4 regions of the Streptomyces sp. WAC04114 genome follow, and region 4 is predicted to be linked to each of the others. Evidence: riboswitches for the same ligand, from Rfam matches in the RefSeq annotation. Region 4 holds a riboswitch; each other region holds the start of a gene.

Region 1 (4,121 bases), on a different contig from region 4:
CGAAGGAGGCGGGCGCGGCGGCCTGAGACGGCGCCGGCGCTCCGGGACGCCCGGGCGCGCCGGAATGTCACCCCGGCGGGTGACCTCTTCGCGCGGGATGTGCGAGACAGCGCCCAGTGAGGACTCCGCCGCGGCGATCGGTGGTCACGCCGCGCCAGTATCCTGGGTCGGCTGCGGCACCCCCCACCAATCCCTGTGCAGAAGCGGGGAGTTCGGCTGCGGCGACGACCCTTCCCACACGCATGAGACGAGGACGAGTGCTGCTAGCGGGCCGCTACCGGCTGGATGTTGAGATCGGGCGCGGTGGAATGGGAGAGGTCTGGCGCGCGTACGACGAGACGCTCGCCAGAGCGGTGGCCCTCAAGCTGCTGCTCCCCCAGGACACCGATGCCACGGCGACCTCCCGGTTCCGTCTGGAGGCTCAGACCGCCGGGCGTCTCAACCACCCGAACGTGGTCGGCGTCCTGGACTTCGGCGAGTACGACAACCGGCTGTACCTGGTGATGGAGCTGGTCGAGGGCGACAGCCTCGCCGGGGTGCTGACCGGCTCCGGCGCGCTCCCCGCCGAGCAGGTGGCCGATCTGGCCGCACAGGCGTCCGCCGGGCTCGCCGCCGCGCACGGGCAGGGCATCGTGCACCGGGACGTCAAGCCCGCCAACCTGCTGCTGGACACGAACGGCACCCTGAAGATCGGCGACTTCGGCATCGCGCGGTTCCTCGACGACCCGGGCGCCGCGCTCACCGCTACCGGCCAGATCGTCGGCACCGGCCTGTACCTCGCGCCCGAGCGTGCCCTGGGCAAGCAGGCGGGTCCGGCCTCCGACATGTACTCCCTGGGCTGTGTGCTCTACCAGCTCCTCAGCGGGCGCCCGCCGTTCCAGGCCGACACCGCCGTCGCCCTCCTCCACCAGCACCTCGACTCCGCCCCCGTGCCACCCCGCGAGCTCGGTGTCGCCGGACTGCCGCCCGCGTTCGAGAACTACCTCCTCGGCCTACTCGCCAAGCAGCCCGAGGACCGGCCCACCGCCCAGCAGGCCGCCGAATGGTTCGCCGGCGGCGCCTGGCGGGGCCTGCCCGAGCCGCTGCCGGAGGTCTCGCCGCCGCTGCGGCCCAGGACCACGTCCGCGGCGATGCCCGCCGGGCCGGGCCCCTACGCGGGTGCCGGGACCGGCAACCCGACGACGTACGCGCTGCCCGCGACCACGGGGCACCGCAGCGCGGCCCGGACGGCCCAGGCGGGGCGTTCGGGCCGCTCCCGCGGGCGCGGCGGCCTCGGCAACCGGTCGCGACTGGCCGCGACGGCCGCCGCCGCGGCGCTCTTCCTCGCCGCGATGCTCATCGGCATGCGCTGGTTCTCGCCCGACACGACCGCGGAGAGCACGGAGCCCGACGCGTCCCCGAGCGCGAGCAGCCCCGCCGCCACGCCGTCCACCGACTCCGCGTCGTCCTCCTCTTCCGATTCCGATTCCGAGGCCGGTCCCGGGGCCGGTCCGGCGGCCGGGCCGAGGGCGGCCGACGCGCCGGCCACCGGCACCGTGGCCGATGTCACTCCGACCGCGCCGGCCGCTTCCCCGACGCCTGTTGCGCCGGAGCCCGGCGCCACGACTCCGACGCAGGAAGGGGGCCCCGGCGGGCCGGAGCAGCCGCAGCCGGAGAAGCCGGGCCAGGCCGGGGACGACGGGGAAGGCGACGACGACGGGGACGACGGGAGCGACGACTGACGCGGCCCGGACGGCGCACGGCGGACCCCTGACCGGAGCGCGTGGATCAGCCGGGAGATGCGCCGGTGTGCGAGCGGGCGCCCCCTCGCGCGCCCCTTGGGTGGCTTGTCATCGCCCTTACCCCGGCCTTATTGTCACCAGGCCTTGGTGAACGGGAAATCCGGTGTGATGCCGGTGCGGCCCTCGCCACTGTGAATCGGGAAGTCCGGCTCCGGCCCTCACGGGCAGCCACTGGGTCCTTGCGACCCGGGAAGGCGGAGTCCGGGCGGTGGTACCCGTCAGCCAGGAGACCGGCCAAGGCGCGTCAACCATCCACGAGGTGCTGGAGAGGGTCTGCTGAGCCATGCACATAGCCGAGGGTTTCCTTCCTCCGGCGCACGCGGTCGCCTGGGGCGTCGCGTCGGCGCCGTTCGTCGTCCACGGGGTCCGGTCGCTCACCCGTGAAGTGCGCGAGCACCCCGAGAGCACCCTGCTCCTCGGTGCGTCCGGAGCCTTCACGTTCGTCCTGTCCGCCCTGAAACTGCCGTCCGTGACGGGCAGTTGCTCGCACCCTACCGGCACGGGCCTCGGAGCCATCCTGTTCCGGCCGCCCATCATGGCGGTGCTGGGCACCATCACCCTGCTGTTCCAGGCGCTGCTGCTCGCGCACGGCGGTCTGACCACGCTCGGCGCCAACGTCTTCTCCATGGCGATCGTCGGCCCCTGGGCCGGATACGCCGTCTACAAGCTGTTGCGGCGCTCCAACGCGCCGCTGATGGTGGCGGTGTTCTCCGGCGCGTTCGTCGCCGACCTGTCCACCTACTGCGTCACCAGCGTGCAGCTGGCGCTCGCGTTCCCCGACCCGGGCAGCGGATTCCTGGGCGCGCTCGGCAAGTTCGGTTCCATCTTCGCCGTCACCCAGGTCCCGCTCGCGGTGAGCGAGGGGCTGCTGACCGTGCTCGTGATGCGGCTGCTGGTGCAGTCCAGCAAGGGCGAACTGACCCGGCTGGGTGTGCTCCTCGCCAAGAAGCAGACCCGGACCGAGACCGAGGCGGTGGCCCGATGAGCAGGAACACGAAGATCAACCTGGTGCTGCTGTTCGTCGTGGCGGCGCTCGCCGTACTGCCGCTGGCGCTCGGCCTAGGTGACCACAAGGAGGAGCCGTTCGCGGGCGCCGACGGCGAGGCCGAGACGGCGATCACCGAGCTGAAGCCGGACTACGAGCCGTGGTTCTCGCCGCTGTACGAACCGCCGTCCGGTGAGATCGAGTCGGCGCTGTTCTCCCTCCAGGCGGCTCTCGGCGCCGGTGTCCTCGCCTACTACTTCGGGCTGCGCCGGGGCCGTCGGCAGGGCGAGCAGCGGGCGCTGGAGCGGGACGCCGAGGCCGACAGCGCGCTCGCCGGCGCCGCCGGAAAGTCCACCGCGAAGCAGGACTGAGCCCGGGTGCTGCCGATCGACGCGGCGGCGCACAGCAGTCGCTGGCGCCGCCGCCATCCCGTGGACAAGGCCGTGCTCGGGCTCGGCCTCACCGTACTCGCGATCTCGCTGCCGCCCTGGCCGGGCGCGGCCCTGGTCCTCCTGACCGCCCTGGTGGTGCTGCTGGGGCCGGCCGGGGTGCCCGGGCGGCGGCTGTGGCGGGCCTACCGGGTGCCGCTGGGCTTCTGCGTGACCGGTGCGGTCACGCTGCTGGTCCAGGTGGGCGGGCCGGGGGGGTTCGTCTCGCTCGCGGACGACGGGCCGCTGAGGGCCGGGGAGTTGCTGCTGCGCACCTCGGCGGCCTCCCTGGGCGTGCTGCTGTTCGCCTTCACCACGCCCATGTCCGATCTGCTGCCCCGTCTGGTCCGGGCCGGGGTCCCCGCGCCGGTCGTCGACGTCGCGCTCGTGACGTACCGGATGAGCTTCCTGCTGCTGGACTCCATGCGGCGCATCCGGGAGGCCCAGGCGGCCCGGCTCGGCCACACCGGCCGGGCCGCGGAGTGGCGTTCTCTGGCCGGGCTCGGCGCCACCGCGTTCGTCCGCGCCTTCGACCGGGCGACCCGGCTCCAGGCCGGGCTCGCCGGGCGCGGCTACGACGGCACCCTGCGCGTCCTGGTGCCCGAGGCCCGGGTCTCCGCCCGCTTCACGGCGGCCAGTTGCGCGCTCCTCGCCGCGCTGGCCGTCCTCACCCTCGTCCTGGAAAGGCCGCTGACATGAGCGAGCCCGCCCTCGTCGCCCTGCGGGGCGCGTCCTTCGCCTACGAGGACGGTCCTGCCGTGCTCAGCGGCCTCGACTTCGACATCCGCGAGGGGCGCGCGCTCGCGCTGCTCGGCCGCAACGGCAGCGGCAAGACCACGCTGATGCGGCTGCTCTCCGGCGGGCTGAAACCGCACGAGGGGCGGCTGACGGTCCAGGGGCAGCCGGTGCCGTACGACCGCAAGGGGC
Region 2 (4,121 bases), on a different contig from region 4:
GCGCACGGCAGGGGGCTCGCCGGAAGGCTGCTGGACGCGGTCACCCAGGGGTGCCCAGGGGGGCCGCTCCTGGCTGCTCACCTCCGCCCAGGCGCCCTGGGCCATGGCCTTCTACCATCGGCAGGGCTGGCCCCAGGCCACCCACCCGTGCCCCGACGGCAAGGCCGTCATCGTCTTCCTCGGCCCTCGCCACCCTGCCCGCGGACTCGTCCCGCTACCGCTCTGAGCCGTCCAGGCAGACGGCGATGCGACAGGCACCTCGGCGCCGGACGCCCTCTCGTCCCGCCTCGACCAAGCCGTCACGGTACCTCTCCGGGAGATTCGCCCCGGGGTTCCCCGCCGCTCCCGGATGTGCGGCCGTGGATCACTCGGGCTCGTGCGCGTGCGGACTCGTCGCGGGCGGCTCGGCCGGGCGTTCCCGGCCACCGTCGCGGCCGGACGCCACCACGAGGACGAGGCCCACCACGACGGCGCCCGCGGCCACCCGGCCGACGGCCCGGACCGTCCAGCCCGGCCATGTCACGCCCCCGCGCCGAGGTGCGCCCAGTCGCTCGGCGCGCCGGGCGGGACGCAGCAGTCGGGCCATCAGCAGCGCCGCGACGGGGAGTTGCAGCAGCCACAGCACGGTGCGCGGCCACTCGCCGTACCAGACGTTGGTGCCGTACAGCAGGGTGTGCCACACGCTCAGCACGTACACGACGACGACGAAGCGGTGCAGCCGGCGCCAGGTGTTGGCACCGATGCGGTGCCGGACGTAGAACAACAGGCCCAGGGGGATGGCCAGATACAGAGCGCCCTGCCCCAGCGGGATGGCGATCCGGCCGGTGCCGGAGTCGTACCAGCCGGGCACGAACGTGTCGGCGAACCCCGCCCACAACCGCTCGGCCCACGACAACTGCCCCTCGTAGCGAACGAGTTCGGCAGCGAACATCAGCGCGTGCGCGAACATCAGGGCCATCGTGGTGAGGCTCGTGGTGCGGTGCCAGCGTTCCAGCACCTGCCGGGACACCGGCAGCCGGACGGGGCGTGGCCCCGAAAGCAGCAGACCGAGCATGACCGTGCCCCAGGCCCACAGCAGGCCCGACCAGCCGAACGCCTGGCTGAGCAGGTACATCCAGTACGTGCCCGCGTCGTCCATGAACGGCATGACCGCGACCGTCACCGAGTCACCCGACTGCATGCGGGCGTACAGGAACCCGAAGACCCCGACCGTGACCAGGACGGCGGCGCCCGCGTCGGGGAGCGCGGCGCGCAGGTCGGCGCGCAGGTCGACGCGTTCGGGTGGACGCTTGTCACGGGTGGGCGGCGGGGCCGTCGAGTCGTCGTCCTCCGGGGTCGTCTCCGGCAGCATCCTGGTCCTTCCCGGCGTGATCCTCCGAAGGGAGGAGCGGGTCACGTCGACGTACCAGTGTGGCGGGGGTTGCCGGAGAGACGGAGGGGCGCATTCGGCCAGACCGCCGTCCGGAGCGGACGGGGTGCCGCCGGGCCCGACGCGCCACGCGACCGATCGCATCCGGACAACTGACGCTGCGCCCTCTGCCGCGGCGGCGTGAGCCAGCCTACGCTGATGTCCGCAGTCGGTTCGAGCCTCCTGCCCGTCCGGGTCAGGTGGCACGACGCAAGAGGGAACCCGGTGGGAATCCGGGACTGTCCCGCAGCGGTGAGTGGGAACGAAAGCCGTCAACAGCACTGGGCCCGAGTCGGTTGGGGTCCGGGAAGCGACGGCCGGTAGGTGCCCGCCGGTGACCGGTGTCCCCGGTGAGCGAGCCCACGAGTCCGAAGACCTGCCCACTGCGCCCGTACGTGCTGTGCGGGCTGTGCACGGTGACCTCGAGGACTGGGTCGGCGGTACGGACGGGATACCCGCGGGGCACGCCCCCGCACGGTGCCTTCTCCCCGGTCGCATTCCAGGACGCGGACAGGAGGAGGGGTTCGTGACGGGCCGTACCGTCTCCGGTGTCTGCCACGGCACCCTGGGTGAGCTGTACCAGGGACCGCTGCGGGCAGGCCCCGATCCCGACATCGCCGTCGTGTCGTTCCCGGTGGACCGCCACTCCTGGGTGCACTTCACCCACGGGACGGATCCGCCGGACCCGCCGCCGCTCGGGGAGAAGGCCGCGCTCGCGGCCCGGCTCTTCCTGAAGCACTTCGGCCTCACGCTGCCACCGGGCCGTTGGAGCGCCCACTCCGATCTGCGGACGGGCGTGGGGATGGCGAGTTCGACCGCCGACATCGTGGCGGCCCTGCGCTGCCTGTTTAGGCTCTTCGCCCTGCCGTACGACGCGGACCTGGTCCTCGGCGTCCTCGCGGCGATCGAGCGCGCCGACAGCGTCTTCCTCGACGAGTTCGCGCTGTACCTCAGCGGCCGGCACCGGGTGGTGCGGCGTCTGGGCACGGACATCGGCTTCCACACCGCGTACGTCACCGAGCCCGGGACGGTGGACACCGCCGCCGTCACCGACCTGCTGCTGGCGCACTACCGGCGGCACGGGGAGGAGTACCAACGGTGCCTGACCGACTTGCTGAAGGGTTTCGCCTCCGGCGATCCGGCCGCCGTCGCACGGGCGGCCACCACCAGCGCCGCCTTGTCCCAACGGGTGCTGCCCAAGGCGGTGTTCGACCGCATGCTCGCCCACCAGGAGCGGTTCGGCGCCGACGGCGTCTTCGTTGCCCACACGGGCTGCCTGATCGGCTATCTCTTCCCCGGCCGCCCCGACGCCGACCTGAAGTCCGACCTGTCCGCCTTCTTCCACTCGCTCGGCCACCAGTGTTCCTTCGCCCGAGGAGGCTATGGGTGACCCACCCCCACATCGCCGACGCCCTGAAGGTCCCCGATCTCGTCCGGCTCACCGACGGCCTCGTCCTGGTCCGGTTCGAGTCGATGAAGATCTACTCGGCGCTCGCCGCCGTCCGCCACCTGCTGGAGCGCGGCACGATCCGCCCCGGACAGACCCTGATCGACAGCTCCAGCGGCATCTACGCCTATGCCCTGGCGCTGGCCTGTCACCGCTACGGCATGCGCTGCCACATCGTCGCGTCCACCACCGTCGACACCACCACCCGCGCCCAACTGGAGATCCTCGGCACCACCGTGGAACAGGTCAGACCCTCCAAGAACCTCAAGCTGGACCAGGAGTTACGGGTGCGGCGGGTGAAGGAGCTCCTCGCCGGCCGTCCCGACTGGCACTGGATGCGCCAGTACCACGACGACGTCCACTACCTCGGCTACCACGAGGTCGCCGACCTGATCACGGCCGCGTTCCCCCGGGCCGCGCTGACCGTCGTCGGAGGAGTCGGCTCCGGAGCCTCCACGGGCGGCCTCGTGGAGCGCCTGCGCGTCACCGACCCCTCGGTCCGGCTGGTCGGCGTCCAGCCCTTCGGCAGCGTCACCTTCGGCAGCCAGGAGCACCACGACCCGGAGGCGATCATCGCCGGCATCGGCTCGTCGATCGTCTTCGACAACGTCCGCCACCATCTCTACGACGCCGTGCACTGGCTGGACTTCACCCACGCCATGTCCGGCACGGTCGCCCTGCTGCGCGACCACGCCGTCTTCGCCGGACTCTCCACCGGAGCCGGATACCTGACCGCCACGTACGAGGCCCGGCGCCATCCCGACCGGCTGCACCTGGTGATCGGCGCCGACACCGGACACCGCTACGTCGAACGCGTCTTCGCCCGGCACACCGAAGCTCTGGACCCCGCCGCGCTGAAACCGGCCGAGGTCTCCGCCCCCGAGGAGATGAGCATGCCCTGGTCCCGGATGGAGTGGCGGCGCACCGCCTGCCCGGACGACTGGAAGGAGCGGGCCGCATGACCGTCGCCTGCCTGGAGTCACTCACCTTCGGCCTCGGACACCTGGTGCGCGCCGCCGACGCACTCGGCGAACGGCTCACCCTGCTCACCCGCGACCGCGCCTATTACGCCTACGAGTTGGAGAGACTTCCGCCGGACGCCCTCGATGTCGTCGTCACCGACACCTTCGACGTGGAGGGGCTCACGGATCTGCTGCGCCGGACACCCCGGCTGCGCGGCCTGATCAGCTCCACCGACACCTGGACCCTGGCCGGCGCCGAACTCGCCGACCGCCTCGGCCTGCCCGGCCTCGATCCGGCCGTACT
Region 3 (4,121 bases), on a different contig from region 4:
AGCTCCTCGATCCGCCCCACCGCTTCCGTCAGATGTTCGCGGGCCAGTGCCGCGACACGGCCGCACAGCCCGCACACGATGTGGTGATGCGGCTCGCCCGTGATGCCATAGCGCGTCGGGCCCGGACCGGGGACCGCGTGGACCAGGCCCACGGCCTCCAGGGTTTCCAGGGTGCGGTAGACCGTGGTGGTGTGGACGGCCTTCCCCCTCCGTGCCAGTCCGGTACGGGCCTCGGCGGTGGAGAGATGGAGCCCGGATGCATGCAGGAGCGCGAGGATGCGCAGACGGCCCGGTGTGCAGCGCAGTCCGTGTCGCATCAATGAGGCGCGGTGCTCCGGCTGTACGGTCTCCGGCCGCTGGTCACGAGTCTCTTGCAACAGTACGAACGCCCCCTGGCTGTGCGACGCGACCGCGGTCCTAGGACCAATTCCTGATCAGCGTGCGACCTCTTTTGCTGTTAGCGTGCAACTGCATACCATTCGCAATTATGTCGGAGGACGTTGGACATGCCGGTGTACAGCCTCCCGGAGCTTCCGTACGACTACTCGGCGCTCGCTCCGGTCATCAGCCCGGAGATCATCGAGCTGCACCACGACAAGCACCACGCGGCCTACGTCAAGGGCGCCAACGACACGCTGGAGCAGCTGGCGGAGGCCCGGGACAAGGAGTCGTGGGGGTCGATCAACGGCCTGGAGAAGAACCTGGCCTTCCACCTCTCCGGCCACATCCTGCACAGCATCTACTGGCACAACATGACCGGTGAGGGCGGCGGCGAGCCGCTGGAGAAGGACGGCGTGGGCGAGCTGGCGGACGCCATCGCCGAGTCCTTCGGGTCCTTCGCCAACTTCAAGGCGCAGCTGTCCAAGGCGTCGGCCACCACGCAGGGGTCGGGCTGGGGTGTGCTCGCGTACGAGCCCCTGAGCGGGCGCCTCATCGTCGAGCAGGTCTACGACCACCAGGGCAATGTCGGCCAGGGCTCGACCCCGATCCTGGTCTTCGACGCCTGGGAGCACGCCTTCTATCTCCAGTACAAGAACCAGAAGGTCGACTTCATCGAGGCCATGTGGCAGGTCGTCAACTGGCAGGACGTCGCCAAGCGCTACGCCTCCGCCAAGGAACGCGGTGACAGCCTGCTGCTCGCGCCGTGAGCGTGGTGATGCCGTAGCCGCGTCGGCGCAGATGTCCTGCTCGTGATCGTCTTCTCAACCTTCACTTGCAGGCGGTATGACGAAGGGCTTCCGCGAGGACATGACTCGCGGGAGCCCTTCGGCTGTCCCGGTTCGCGGTCAAGGGAGGCAGCGCGCAGTGCATTCGTGCGCGGGTCGTGTGCCGCGCTTCACCACGGCTCATTGCTCCGCGGGCGTATGAGATGACGTGTCCTTCTGCCATGATGGCCCGCGACAAAGGCGACGGCGGAACGAGGAAGCCGGTGTGAATCCGGCGCGGTACCGCCACTGTGATCGGCGAGCGGATCCCGAACAGACCACTGCCCGGACGCGGGTGGGAAGGCCGGGACGAGCACTGACCCGAGAGCCAGGAGACTCACGCGGTCGCCTCCTCGATATGACTGGGGCGGATTTCCCCGGGGAGGCGGGTGTGTCGGGATGCCCATGGCGGTGTCGCGGGACGGTGCGGTGCCGTGCCGGGTCGTGGTGTGCCGGGACTGCTGCTGCGGCAGTCCGAAGGTGACCGGTGTGGACCACGGTGAGCAGACCGCGCGTCTGGCCGAGGACGCCCCGGTCCGGGTCACCGAGTGTCTCGACGTGTGCGAGCAGGCGAATGTGATCGTCGTGCAGCCTTCGTCCGAGGGGCGTGCCGCCGGTGGCCGTCCGGTCTGGTTCGGCCTCGTCAACGATCCCGCCGCGACCGAGGACATCGCCGCCTGGGTACGGGCGGGCGGACCGGGCATCGCGGAACTGCCGGACATCCTGGACCTCTACCTCTTCACCCCGCCTCGGCGTGCCCGGGCCGGGAACTCCGTGTCATCGGCTGCCGCGGCGGCTCGACAGCTGCCGCGCCTGACTCGACGCGACTGACTCGACGACTCCCGACCCCACCAGACCCGCCCTGATCGCCCCGACGCGATCGATTTCAGCCACTCCGGCCGGCTGTCATACCCGGCCGTCCTCCGGACCACCAGCCAGTCCGGACCGTTCCCGTTCCACCCCGCGGTGAGAGGACCCATTCCATGATGGGCAAGCGCCCGATGTCCCTGCTGTCGGCGATCGCCGCCGCGGCCCTGCTGATATCCGGCTGTGGCGGGAGCGCCACCCGGGACGACGCCGCGCAGGCGGGCTCCGCCGTCGACGGCTTCCCCGTCACCCTCTCCAACTGCGGTGTGAAGACGACCTATCAGCGTCCTCCGCAACGCGCGGTGTCGCTGAACCAGCACGCGACCGAGGTCATGCTGGCGCTGGGCCTGGAGAAGTCGATGGTGGGCACGGCCTACCTCGACGACAAGATCCTCCCCGAGTACCAGGACGCGTACGGCGGCATCAAGGTCATCGCGAAGGAGTACCCGTCCTTCGAAACGCTGCTGGCCGCCGAACCCGACTTCGCCTACGGCGGTTTCGCCAGCACCTTCGACGAGAAGGAGGGCCGCAGCCGCGACGCCTTGTCCAAAGCCGGGATCAACTCCTACCTGAACATCGAGGAATGCCCCTCCGGGCCCGTGACCATGGACTCGATGGACCGGGAGATCCGGAACGTGGCCAAGATCTTCGGGGTGCCGGAACGAGCCGACAAGGAGCTGAAGAAGCTCCACGCCACCCTCGACACGGTCGAGAGCAAGCTCGCCGGAGTCACGCCGGTCAAGCTCTTCGTCTACGACAGCGGCGACAAGACCGCCTTCACCGCCGGCGGGGCGGGCATCGGCAACGAGATGATCAAGCAGGCGGGCGCGGTGAACCTCTTCGCCGATGTGGACAAGGCGTTCGGCGACGTGTCGTTCGAGCAGGTGGCCGAGCGGGCGCCCGAGGTCATCGTCATCTACGACTACGGCGACCAGTCGGTCGAGGACAAGAAGAAGTTCCTGCTGTCGAACCCGGCGCTCAAGGACGTACCTGCCATCAGGAACAAGCGGTTCGCCGTGCTGCCCCTGTCGTCCACGGTGCTGGGCGTCCGGGTGCCGGCCGCCGTGGAGTCCCTGGCCCGCCAGATCCACCCGGATCGCTTCAAGTGAGCGGCGCGACCGACGCGGCGGGCGTGACCGAGGAGAAGGACGCGGGCGCCGGATCGGAGGCGAGCTTCCGGAGAGCGGTCGGCGGTGACGTCATAGTCCCGGGCCGCAAACGGATTCCCTACCCGCTCGTGCTCCTGCTGCTCGGCGCGCTCGTCCTGGTCTCGGCCACGTTCGGGATCGCCGTCGGATCCATCGGCGTCCCGGCCGACCAGGTGTGGGGCATCCTGCTGCACCGCGTGCATCCGGCGCTGGCCGACCCGACCTGGACTCCGGTCCGCGAGACGATCGTCATCGACGTACGGCTGCCGCGCGTGCTGCTGGCCGGTGTCGTCGGCGCGGGCCTGGCCGTATGCGGGATGGCCCTGCAGGCCCTGGTGCGCAACCCGCTCGCGGACCCGATGCTGCTCGGGGTCTCCTCGGGTGCCACGGTCGGCGCGGTGCTGGTCGTCGTCTTCAACCTCGCCCTGTTCGGGGTGTTCTCACTGCCGGTTGCGGCGTTCCTCGGCGCTCTCGCCGCGCTGGTCGCCGTCTACTTCCTGGCCAGGTCCGGCGGCCGGATGACCACCGTTCGGCTGGTACTGGCGGGCGTGGCGATGGCCGAGGTGCTGTCGGCTCTCGCCAGCTTCCTGGTCGTCACCTCCGACGACCCGCACAAGACGCAGTCGGCGCTGCGCTGGATGCTCGGCGGGCTGGGCGGCACGACCTGGACGGTGGTGTGGATCCCCGTCGGTGCCGTCCTGCTCGGCACGGCCGTCCTGCTCGGTGTCTGCCGGTCCCTCAACCTGCTCCTGGCGGGGGAGGAGGCCGCGGTCGCGCTCGGTCTGGACGTGCACCGTTTCCGTGCCGCGATGTTCACGCTGGTCGCGTTGATCATCGGCACGATCGTCGCGGTCAGCGGCCAGATCGGCTTCGTCGGTCTGATCATGCCGCATGTGGTACG
Region 4 (4,121 bases):
AGAACGAGGCCTTCTCGCGGATGGACGGGATGTTCTCCACGGCCGCGAAGGCCGCCGCCCGGTCCTCCGGGTCGGGCAGATAGGTGTCGAGCAGCGTCAGATAGAACTGGACGTGCACGGCCTCCTCGAAGAGCTGCCGCGACAGGTACAGCCGCGCCTCCGGGGAGTTGATGTGCTTGTACAGCGTCAGCACCAGGTTGTTCGCGACGATCGAGTCGCCCGTGGCGAAGAAGGCGACCAGCCGGCCGATCAGGTGCTGCTCCGCCGGTGACAGCTTGGCGAGGTCGGCGACGTCCGAGTGGAGGTCGACCTCCTCCACGGTCCAGGTGTTCTTGATGGCGTCCCGGTAGCGCTCGTAGAAGTCCGGGTAGCGCATGGGGCGCAGGGTGAGTTCGAAGCCGGGGTCGAGAAGGTTCTGAGTGCTCATTACTGGCAGGCCTCGCAGGACTCGGGGTTTTCCAGGGAGCAGGCGACCGCTTCGGGGTCCGGGGTGGCCTGCGCGGGAACGGTGGCCTGGGCGGCGCGGGCGATGCGGGTCGCCGGGCGCGAGCGCAGGTAGTACGTCGTCTTCAGCCCGGACTTCCAGGCGTAGGCGTACATCGAGGAGAGCTTGCCGATGGTCGGCGTCTCCAGGAACAGGTTCAGGGACTGGGACTGGTCCAGGAACGGGGTCCTGGCCGCCGCCATGTCGATCAGGCCGCGCTGCGGGATCTCCCACGCCGTGCGGTAGAGGGCGCGCACGTCCTCGGGGATCCAGGCGAAGTCCTGCACCGAGCCGCTGGCCTCGCGCAGGGCCTCCCGGCTGCGGGCGTCCCACACGCCGAGCCGCTTGAGCTCGTCCACCAGGTAGGAGTTGACCTGGAGGAACTCGCCCGACAGCGTCTCGCGCTTGAACAGGTTGGACACCTGCGGCTCGATGCACTCGTACACGCCCGCGATCGAGGCGATGGTGGCCGTGGGGGCGATCGCGAGGAGCAGCGAGTTGCGCATGCCGGTCGTGGCGATGCGCTCCCGCAGCGCCGCCCAGCGCTCCGGCCAGGTCAGCTCCACGTCGTAGTGGTCCGGGTGCAGCACGCCCCGGGCCGTACGGGTCTTCTCCCAGGCCGGCAGCGGGCCACTCCGCTCGGCGAGGTCGGCGGAGGCCTCGTACGCGGCGAGCATGATCCGCTCGGCGATGCGGGTGGACAGGGCCTTGGCCTCCGGCGAGTCGAAGGGCAGGCGCAGCTTGAAGAAGACGTCCTGGAGGCCCATCGCGCCGAGGCCGACCGGACGCCAGCGGGCGTTGGAGCGGCCCGCCTGCTCGGTCGGGTAGAAGTTGATGTCGACGACCCGGTCGAGGAAGGTCACGGCCGTAACGACGGTCTCGTCAAGACGCTCCCAGTCCAGGTCGCCGGTCGATGTGTCGACAAAGGAACCCAGGTTCACCGAGCCCAGGTTGCAGACCGCCGTCTCCCCGTCGCTGGTGACCTCCAGGATCTCCGTGCAGAGGTTGGAGGAGTGGACGACGTGGCCCGGCTCGGCCGTCTGGTTGGCGGTGCGGTTGGCGGCGTCCTTGAAGGTCATCCAGCCGTTGCCGGTCTGCGCGAGGGTGCGCATCATGCGGCCGTACAGCTCACGGGCGGGCAGGGTCTTCCTCGCCAGGCCCTTCGCCTCGGCCGCCCGGTACGCGGCGTCGAACTCCTCGCCCCACAGGTCGACCAGCTCGGGCACGTCCGAGGGGGAGAACAGCGACCACTGCGCGTCGGCGTTCACGCGCCGCATGAACTCGTCCGGCACCCAGTGCGCCAGGTTCAGGTTGTGCGTGCGGCGGGCGTCCTCGCCGGTGTTGTCGCGCAGTTCCAGGAACTCCTCGATGTCGGAGTGCCAGGTCTCCAGGTACACCGCGGCCGCGCCCTTGCGCCGGCCGCCCTGGTTCACGGCGGCGACCGAGGCGTCGAGGGTCTTCAGGAACGGGACGATGCCGTTGGAGTGCCCGTTGGTGCCGCGGATGAGCGAACCGCGGGCGCGGATGCGGGAGTAGGCGACGCCGATGCCCCCGGCGTGCTTCGACAGCCGGGCCACCTGGTGGTACCGGTCGTAGATGGAGTCCAGCTCGTCCTTGGGGGAGTCGAGGAGGTAGCAGGACGACATCTGCGGGTGCCGGGTGCCCGAGTTGAACAGGGTGGGGGAGGAGGGGAGGTAGTCGAGGCGGCTCATGAGCCCGTACAGGGCCGCGACCTCCTCCAGCGCGCGGGTGGTGTCGTCCTCGGCGAGGCCGCTCGCCACCCGCAGCATGAAGTGCTGGGGCGTCTCGACGACCTTGCGGGTGATCGGGTGCCGGAGCAGGTAGCGGCTGTGCAGCGTGCGCAGGCCGAAGTAGCCGAAGCGGTCGTCGGCGCCGGTGTCGATCAGGTCGTCGAGCCGGGCCGCGTGCAGCCGGACGAACTCGGCGGTGCGGTCGGCGATGAGGCCCTCGCGGTGGCCGACCGCCACGGACTCGGTGAAGGACGTGACGCCCTGCGAGGCGGCCTCCTCGCGGATGCCGATGGTCAGCAGCCGGGCGGCCAGCCGGGAGTAGGCGGGGTCCTCGGAGATCAGACCGGCCGCGGCCTCCGTCGCCAGCTCCCGCAACTCCGCCTCGTCCGCGGCGGCGGACCGGCCGCGCAGCGCTGCGGCGGCGACCCGGCCGGGGTCGGCGTCGGGGAGGTCGGCGGTCAGCTCGGTCAGGGTACGCAGCAGCGCGGTACCGGGAGCGTCCTGCTCCTCCTCGGCGGCTGAGACCGGTTCGGCTGGCGCGATGGTCACGTGGGGCTCTCCCTCGCTCGGCACGGGGGCCTCGTCGAGGGCAGGGGGCAGCACACGAGCGCACGCGGCGTCGCGTCCACCGGCCCATTCCACGAGGCCCGGACGTCAGGGCACACCGGCCGGGTGGCCGGGTGCGCTGTCGGCAGGTCCTCGGACTGACGCCCATGCGCCTGTACGGGCATGGGTACACCGTTGCGGGACAGTTCCGGATTCACACCGGATTCCCCTGCGGCGACAGCGAGCATGAGCATACATCTTGTGTTGGGTTCGGTTGGCACCCCCAGATGTTGTGTCGCGGTGGTGTCGGAGCGTCAACTCGTAGGTGAGGAGAGTGATGCCCGGAAGCTCCGGGAGGGGGTTCCGGTCCCGCTCGGGGGTGCGAGTGGAGCCCAGTCGTTCCGTCGTCGGGACAGGCCCCAGCCGTCAGGTCGCCGAGGCTCCTGCATTCGGTGGGTTCCGCACGGCGGACCAGGAAGTCCGTGCAGTGAGTGGGTACGACAGCGGACCGCCGTTGTGCTTGATGCCGGCGGCCCGCTGCGGGTGTTGTGTGGTTGTTCGTGCCCAGGCGGCGGGGCCGCACGGTGATACGGCCTCGCGCCCCTGGGCAGGCGCGCTCAGGCTGCGCTAGTGGCTCGTCCCCGCGGTCGCCGGCGGGAGTTCCACCTGGACCCCGGGGTCGCCCGCGTCCGCCGTGTAGTCCTCCGGCTTGGTCTCGTCGACGCCGTCGGGGGCCTTCAGGGCCTTCAGGGCGAAGGTCAGGACGACCGTCACCACCGCGTTCAGGACGAACGCCGTGAGGCCGATGTAGCCGATCTCGCCGATGCCCGGGATCTCCTTCGCGGAGCCGCCGAAGTGCTTCTGGGTCGGGGAGGCGACGCCGTACGCGGCGACCGTGCCGTAGATCATGCCGACCGCCCAGCCCGCGAGCAGGGCCCAGCGGTGGAACCAGCGGGTGAACAGGCCGCCGACCAGCGCCGGGAAGGTCTGCAGGATCCAGATGCCGCCCAGCAGCTGGAAGTTGATGGCGACCGTCTTGTCCATGGTGAGGACGAAGGCCAGCGCGCCGACCTTCACCAGCAGGGAGACCAGCTTGGAGACCTTGGTCTCCTGGGCCGGAGTGGCGTCCGGCTTGATGAAGTCCTTGTAGATGTTGCGGGTGAACAGATTCGCGGCCGCGATGGACATGATGGCCGCGGGCACCAGCGCGCCGATGCCGATCGCCGCGAACGCCACGCCCGCGAACCAGTCCGGGAACATCGTCTCGAACAGCTGCGGGATCGCGAGCTGCCCGTTCTGCACCTTGATGCCGGCCGCGATCGCCATGAACCCGAGCAGCG

What was found. A riboswitch is a leader RNA that binds a small molecule or an ion and turns the genes downstream of it on or off. The one in region 4 is predicted to bind cobalamin.
Region 1: it holds a riboswitch for cobalamin, as region 4 does, so the genes downstream of both, K4G64_RS05690 (energy-coupling factor ABC transporter permease) here and K4G64_RS11090 (ribonucleoside-diphosphate reductase subunit alpha) in region 4, are expected to answer to the same signal.
Region 2: it holds a riboswitch for cobalamin, as region 4 does, so the genes downstream of both, K4G64_RS03660 (hypothetical protein) here and K4G64_RS11090 (ribonucleoside-diphosphate reductase subunit alpha) in region 4, are expected to answer to the same signal.
Region 3: it holds a riboswitch for cobalamin, as region 4 does, so the genes downstream of both, K4G64_RS17715 ((2Fe-2S) ferredoxin domain-containing protein) here and K4G64_RS11090 (ribonucleoside-diphosphate reductase subunit alpha) in region 4, are expected to answer to the same signal.

The regions. Positions count from the first base shown of each region.
Region 1 covers NZ_JAIGQA010000011.1:32,517-36,637, reverse strand. Annotated here, with positions in the region: gene K4G64_RS05700 (MFS transporter) at 1-26, shown strand, start outside; gene K4G64_RS05695 (serine/threonine-protein kinase) at 243-1,721, shown strand; cobalamin riboswitch at 1,850-2,035, shown strand; gene K4G64_RS05690 (energy-coupling factor ABC transporter permease) at 2,065-2,766, shown strand; gene K4G64_RS05685 (energy-coupling factor ABC transporter substrate-binding protein) at 2,763-3,137, shown strand; gene cbiQ (cobalt ECF transporter T component CbiQ) at 3,144-3,893, shown strand; gene K4G64_RS05675 (energy-coupling factor ABC transporter ATP-binding protein) at 3,890-4,121, shown strand, end outside.
Region 2 covers NZ_JAIGQA010000006.1:68,970-73,090, forward strand. Annotated here, with positions in the region: partial or broken gene K4G64_RS39810 (GNAT family N-acetyltransferase) at 1-226, shown strand, start outside; gene K4G64_RS03655 (ferric reductase-like transmembrane domain-containing protein) at 365-1,351, opposite strand; cobalamin riboswitch at 1,562-1,807, shown strand; gene K4G64_RS03660 (hypothetical protein) at 1,935-2,798, shown strand; gene K4G64_RS03665 (cysteine synthase family protein) at 2,795-3,817, shown strand; gene K4G64_RS03670 (ATP-grasp domain-containing protein) at 3,814-4,121, shown strand, end outside.
Region 3 covers NZ_JAIGQA010000059.1:1,784-5,904, forward strand. Annotated here, with positions in the region: gene K4G64_RS17705 (Fur family transcriptional regulator) at 1-317, opposite strand, end outside; gene K4G64_RS17710 (superoxide dismutase) at 507-1,148, shown strand; cobalamin riboswitch at 1,371-1,565, shown strand; gene K4G64_RS17715 ((2Fe-2S) ferredoxin domain-containing protein) at 1,605-2,036, shown strand; gene K4G64_RS17720 (ABC transporter substrate-binding protein) at 2,189-3,181, shown strand; gene K4G64_RS17725 (FecCD family ABC transporter permease) at 3,178-4,121, shown strand, end outside.
Region 4 covers NZ_JAIGQA010000029.1:15,397-19,517, reverse strand. Annotated here, with positions in the region: gene K4G64_RS11095 (ribonucleotide-diphosphate reductase subunit beta) at 1-427, opposite strand, end outside; gene K4G64_RS11090 (ribonucleoside-diphosphate reductase subunit alpha) at 427-2,784, opposite strand; cobalamin riboswitch at 2,908-3,052, opposite strand; partial or broken gene K4G64_RS40065 (GNAT family N-acetyltransferase) at 3,091-3,183, opposite strand; gene mctP (monocarboxylate uptake permease MctP) at 3,409-4,121, opposite strand, start outside.